One region of the Xenorhabdus littoralis genome, then DNA from elsewhere that is predicted to be linked to it. Evidence: predicted binding sites of a transcription regulator. Region 1 holds the regulator's gene; the other holds the start of a gene.

Evidence for each region. The regulator Fur, encoded in region 1, represses iron uptake genes when iron is present. The targets are predictions, from matches to a motif close to ATAATAATGAGAACNACTATCAA.
Region 2: the regulator Fur is predicted to act here: its motif matches at 1,963-1,985, upstream of sodA (superoxide dismutase [Mn]).

The regions. Positions count from the first base shown of each region.
Region 1 covers NZ_VCDP01000070.1:16,258-19,691, forward strand. The annotation lists gene FE394_RS16220 (beta-N-acetylhexosaminidase) at 1-1,325, shown strand, start outside; gene fur (ferric iron uptake transcriptional regulator) at 1,564-2,013, opposite strand; gene fldA (flavodoxin FldA) at 2,197-2,730, opposite strand; gene ybfE (LexA regulated protein) at 2,906-3,196, opposite strand; gene FE394_RS16240 (TetR/AcrR family transcriptional regulator) at 3,302-3,434, opposite strand, start outside.
Region 2 covers NZ_VCDP01000019.1:14,208-17,641, forward strand. The annotation lists gene yiiM (6-hydroxyaminopurine reductase) at 1-600, opposite strand, end outside; gene FE394_RS05895 (Exc2 family lipoprotein) at 729-1,142, opposite strand; gene sodA (superoxide dismutase [Mn]) at 1,263-1,889, opposite strand; gene acs (acetate--CoA ligase) at 2,273-3,434, shown strand, end outside.

The DNA of each region.
Region 1 (3,434 bases):
TTCCTGCCCATGCTCGTGCCGCAGTTGTATCGATGGAAGCGCGTTATAAAAAACTGATGTCGCAGGGAAAAGAGCAGGAAGCCAATGAGTATCGCCTGCTTGATCCGACAGATACCTCAAATACAACATCTGTGCAGTTTTATGATCACCGCAGCTACCTTAATCCATGTCTGGACTCCTCCAAGCGATTCATTGATAAAGTGATTGGTGAAATAGTTTCCATGCATAAAGAAGCCGGGCTGCCGTTGAATACATGGCATTTTGGCGGAGATGAAGCAAAAAATATCCGCTTAGGCGCTGGGTATCAGGACAAAGATGGGCCAGTAGTACCGAATAAGGGAATTATCAATCAAAAAATCGAAGACAAACCGTGGTCTAAATCTCAGGTTTGTCAGAAGATGATAGCGCAAGGCGTGATTAAAGATGTTGATGAACTCGCCAGCTACTTTGCTATTGAGGTCAGTAAAATTGTCAACGCTCACGGAATTGACACAATGCAGGCATGGCAGGATGGTCTGAAACATGCCAAGTCAGCGGAAGACTTTGCCACTAAACATGTTGCGGTGAATTTCTGGGATACCCTTTATTGGGGAGGTTATGAATCTGTAAATGACTGGGCTAACAAAGGGTATCAGGTAGTCATCTCCAGTCCTGATTATGTCTACGTTGATATGCCGTATGAAGTCGATCCGAAAGAGCGTGGCTACTATTGGGCAACTCGGTTTAATGATGAAGAAAAAATTTTCAGTTTTGCCCCGAACAACATACCACAAAATGCTGAAACCTCAGTAGATCGCGATGGCAACCGCTTCAATACCCACAGCAATAAGCGTTGGCCGGGGGCTTATGGAATATCAGGGCAATTATGGAGTGAAACCGTGCGCACGGATGAGCAGATGGAATATATGATCTATCCACGTTTACTGCCTCTGGCAGAACGTGCATGGCGTCAGGCGGGCTGGGAGCTGAACTATCAGCAGGGCAGGGAGTATAAAGGCGGAATAACGCATTATGTTGATATGGATGCACTTAAGCGAGATTGGGAACGTTTTGCCAATCTGATCGGGCAGTACGAGCTGGCTAAACTGGATAAATCCCATATTTCATATCGTTTACCCGTACCGGGTGGCAAAATTGTTGCCGGAACATTTGAGGCCAATATTGCTTTGCCGGGAGTCGTTATCCAGTATTCATTGGATGGGGGGAAAACATGGCAGGTTTACGATGATCGGCAGCGTCCGCATGTCAGTGGAAATGTGAAAATTCGTTCTGTCAGTAGTGATGGTAAGCGCTTTAGCCGGATAGATGAAGTGAAACTTCAATAGTGAAACTTCAATAGTGAAACTTCAATAGTGAAATTTTAATAGTGAAATTTTAATATAGTACATCCAATGGATTTCAAGCTACAGCGTAGCCAACAACGCCGTAGCTTGAAAGACAAAGGATAAAAGCAGACTGCCGATTAACTTGAGCTAATCGGCAGTAGCTTATTCAGGCCAAACCAGACAAGAGCAGAAAAAATAGCAGAAAACGATTTCAATTATCCCTTGTCATGCCTGTTTATTACGAATGTTCATCATGAAGTGAATTATTTTCGCGACAATCACCAGAAGTACAATGACCATATAAATAGAGGCTGTGGTTTGAGAGTTTAATCCCATAACGTTCAGCAATATCTTTCTGACGCTCTTCAATTAAGTCATCGCTGAATTCAATGACCTTACCACAGTCGAGACAAATCAGATGGTCATGGTGATGTTGCTGAGTGAGTTCAAAAACCGATTTACCGCCTTCAAAATTATGGCGTGTGACTATGCCGGCATCATCGAACTGGTTCAGTACGCGATAGACAGTGGCGAGGCCAATCTCTTCACCGATATCAATCAGTTTTTTGTAGAGGTCCTCCGCACTGACATGATGGCATTCTGGGTCCTGTAGCACTTCCAGAATCTTCAGGCGCGGAAGTGTTACTTTAAGTCCAGCATTTTTCAATGCTTTATTGTTGTCGGTCATGCGGATTCAGTCCTGTAACTTGAGTTAAGTGAACTTATGATACTTGGGGGTATCGCGATGGAATCATAGTTCTGTTTCACGTTGTTGATTATAGGCATGGATATTCAAAATGAAAATCATGCCAACCCCGGTATCATGACACATTATGCAGTAATAATCCTGCATGAAAGGGAACAAATGCCCTTATGCGTCCAAAATTTCAGACAGACTCATTTCAGTCTTGATCTGTTGTACCCAAGTGTCAACACGTTCATCGGTTAATTCTGGCTGACGATCTTCATCAATAGCCAGACCGATAAAGTGATTATCGTCGGCCATGCCTTTAGAGGCTTCAAAGTGATATCCTTCGGTCGGCCAGTGGCCTACGATGATAGCGCCATGAGGTTCAATAATATCGCGAATGGTGCCCATAGCATCACAAAAGTACTCTGCATAATCTTCCTGATCACCACAACCGAACAGGGCGACTAGTTTCCCTTCAAAGTTGATCTCTTCCAGAGTCGGGAAGAAATCATCCCAATCACATTGAGCTTCGCCGTAATACCAAGTTGGGATGCCAAGTAGCAGAATATCGAAGGCTTCAATGTCTTCTTTGCTACTTTTGGCAATATCGTGGACTTCAACAACATCAGCACCGCCCAATTTTTCTTGGATCATCTTGGCGATGTTCTCTGTGTTGCCTGTATCACTGCCGAAGAATATACCTATTATTGCCATAAAATGGGTTAACCTCTTGTTTTATCTGTGTATTAAAGCCATACACGTCGCGCTGAAATCAGCAGGAAAAATGTCAGTTTTAATAAAATGAAAAGCGTTATTCTGACCAAACATCTATGACAAGTCTGTCAGATTTGTGTGGTGATGCCGCTTCATTGCTGCTATATAAAAGCCGTTAATCGGCAAGGTGATTTTTTTCTGCCAGTTGAGCTAACAGCATCTGTTCAATCAGTTCACTACGACTGATATTGTGCTGTTTTGCCAGAAGATTCAGTGCATAGACGGCATCTTCGTTGAGTTTAAGTTCCACTCGACGCAGTCCCTTGACTTTATCTCGTCGCAACTGGTTACGTTTATTGATCCTAAGCTGTTCATCTCTGGACAGCGGGTTTGTTTTAGGTCGCCCAGGCCTGCGTTCATCTGCGAACAAATCCAGTGTGGTGCGATCAGTTTGTTCTTTTGCCATAAATTCAATTGATAAAGGGCGTGTACCAGTAATATAGCGGGCAATAATACCTTAGCTGGACGCGTGTCGCTACTGGTTGATGGGAGAGATTGTTGCAATCGGTGTTTACGGTGCAAACGTTTTTCGTATCATGCAGGTAAGAAAATCAAGATTTTCAACCCATTCATAATCTGATCCCATACCTTTTCTTCCGATTGTTCCATCAACGGTGGCCATTATCCAGGATACCGCCTGCTCA
Region 2 (3,434 bases), on a different contig from region 1:
CCAGCTGGCAGATAATCCGGCAGCCCCCATTAAACGACGATATTGCTCTTCATCAAACGGGCTATGGAAAGCAATGGAAATAGCTTCCTTAACAGAAACATCGCTATTGCGGCTTAATAATTTTAGCGGTTCACCAGTACTGACAAAACCTGAAGAAATGACTCGATATAACCAGCCACAACGACCCGTGTTTTGCATCATCTCAGCAAAATCACTGATGCTTGTAATAGTATTGAGTTTATAACAAGGAGAGCGGGGTTGAGTTACCTGAATCAGTGTTTCTCCCCATTGAAAGATATCCCCAATATAGACGTTTTCTTCTGTCATTCCCTCTGAAGATAAATTCTCTCCAAATAAAGGAGGGGAGAATAATTCTGTTAATTCAGGAAATTGCCTTTTCCAAAAGAGATAATGTTCCATAGGATAATGACAAAGCGCACGATCAGACCCGCCATGAAAGCGAGTTTCTGCCTGTTCATCACCTTCCAGACCAAGAGAGGTTAGCTGTAAACGGCCATTCACCAGCAATTTGTTAATTGCGCTGGAGCCCAACGTTTCGGAGGATAGTATTTTGCCTCTGTATACCTGTAGGTAATACATTTTATTCTCCCTCAATAGGTGAATATGAATATTACTCTGACCAAATAAACGCAGCAAGCCTCACTTCGATTAGTTACGAAAGGAAAGTAGTCATAGAGGGAAAGTTTTCCCTCCTGTACAGGCAAGTATTAATCCCGGCCTTCGTAACCATCCATATAAGTGGTAAATATGGCTTCGGACATGGCCTTAGTCCATTGTGGTGTAGTACTCTCGTTGTAAACCTTACCCGCAAACTGTGATTTTCTCGGAATAGAATTCAGAAACTCATCACTGGTTAAGTAACTTACACGTTGCTGTGCATCTTCCTGTGTCATTCCTGCGTCCCTGTCCTTTTTGCCTTGTTGCCAGAACTGTTCGAAAAAAGGCACAGAAAGCTGGATGCTATTGTATATATGAGTCTGGAAATTAGGGTCAAAATCGTCATGAGAAGCATAAATGAAATTTTTGGCATTACGTTCAGCACTACTCTTTGGCTGGACGCATCCAACCATCAGAGAGGATACTATAAGGGTTATTACTATCATGACTACGTTCTTTTTCATTATTGGATTATACCTTTAATCGTGAAACGGAAAGAATGCCAAATAATAGAGAAAATTATGAGCAATAAAAATGCCGGTCACGATAATGACCAGCATTTTAGTAAAAATTTATTGGGTTAATTATTTAATTTTTTCTTCGTAACGTTTTGTTGCTTCGTCCCAATCTACTACATGCCAGAATGCTTTGATGTAGTCAGGACGACGGTTCTGATATTTCAGGTAATAAGCATGTTCCCAAACATCCAGTCCCACAATCGGGTAACCGGAAGCACCCGCGATTTCTTCACCCATGAGTGGGCTGTCCTGATTGGCTGTTGAAACAACGGCAAGTTTGCCATCTTCTTTCAGCACCAGCCATGCCCAGCCGGAACCAAAACGGGTTGCTGCCGCTTGTTCAAATTTTTCTTTGAAGCTGTCAACGCTTCCAAAGTCACGCTCAATAGCTGCTTTCAAAACACCCGACAAGACTGTTCCCAGCTTTAAACCTTTCCAAAATAGGCTGTGGTTTGAGTGACCGCCCGCGTTGTTGCGAACAAAAGTCCGCTTGTCAGCCGGAACTTTATCAAGCTGCTTGATCAGGTCATCAATATCCAATTTGCTTAATTCAGGGAAGGCTTCCAGAGCTGTATTCGTATTGGTGACATAAGTCTGGTGGTGCTTGGTATGATGGATTTCCATCGTTTGTTTATCGAAATGAGGTTCTAACGCATCATAAGAGTAAGGTAGAGAAGGCAGTAAATAGCTCATGTCATATCTCCCAGTTATTTAGAATATATAAAGCTCACACCTTGTGAACAACTCGTTTATTATAGTGAATTAAACCATAATGAAAATGATTATCAATTCCATGATGTTTCTATGGTTTCCTTGATTCGACTGCTATATACCTTCATTACACACTCCAATCAGAATAATAGTCCAAATAAAACCAAAAAGATGGCGCAACAATCCAGTCATAAGGTTTGACACCTTACTTAATCTCACTTAAGTCGAGCGCATTAAATGATCATTCCATGACATGCATTCTCTTTATTGCGTGATCTTCCGCGCAAAAAAGAAACAAAAATTCTCCTTGCGGTTTAGTTAACCTTGTTTTGACATAGTATTAACAATTGCAAGGAGATAAAAATATGACTCAAATAATCAAGCATCTTATTCCTGCTGATATTGCGGATACGGCACTGATAAACAAACAACAATATCTACGAGACTACGCATGGTCATTACAAGACCCTGAAGGGTTTTGGGGTGAGAAAGGTAAGATAGTAGATTGGATAAAACCCTACACCAAGGTCAAAAATACCTCTTTTGATCCAGGGCATATCAACATCCACTGGTTCGAAGATGGAACACTGAATTTAAGTGCCAACTGCCTCGATCGCCATTTACAAGAACGTGGCGATCAAACCGCCATTATCTGGGAGGGCGATAATCCCGCAGAATCCCGGCATGTTACATACCGTGAGTTACATCATGATGTCTGCCAATTCTCTAATGTATTGAAAAAATTGGGAGTCACAAGAGGTGACGTCGTTGCTATCTACATGCCAATGGTGCCGGAGGCTGCCGTCGCAATGCTGGCTTGTGCCCGTATTGGTGCAATCCATTCCGTGATTTTTGGTGGTTTTTCTCCTGACGCTATTGCTGGCAGGGTTATCGACTCCAATGCCAAGATCATTGTTACCGCAGATGAAGGTTTGCGAGCAGGTCGCACGATCCCATTGAAAAAAAATGTCGATGAAGCTCTGGCTAATCCAGCTGTGACCGAAGTCGCTAACGTCGTTGTCTTCAAACGTACCGGAAATGCTAAAGGCTGGCACAACGGGCGTGATTTGTGGTGGCATGAATTAATCGAGAATGTCAGTGCAGATTGCCCTGCTGAAGAGATGAATGCCGAAGCGCCATTATTCATCCTTTATACCTCTGGCTCAACCGGTAAACCCAAAGGTGTTCTCCATACGACTGGCGGTTATCTGGTCTATGCTTCTTTAACTTTCAAATATACGTTTGATTACCGTCCCGGAGAGATTTACTGGTGTACGGCCGATGTCGGCTGGGTAACAGGACACAGTTATCTGCTGTATGGGCCATTATCCTGCGGTGCGACAACTGTCATGTTTGAGGGTGTTCCCAACTATCCCGATGTTAATCGCCTATGTCAGGTTGTTGATAAACATCAGGTTAATATTCTCTATACAGCCCCAACCGCCATCAGGGCATTAATGGCGGAAGGTGATAAAGCCATAGAGGGAACTAAACGCACCTCATTACGTATCATGGGGTCTGTTGGTG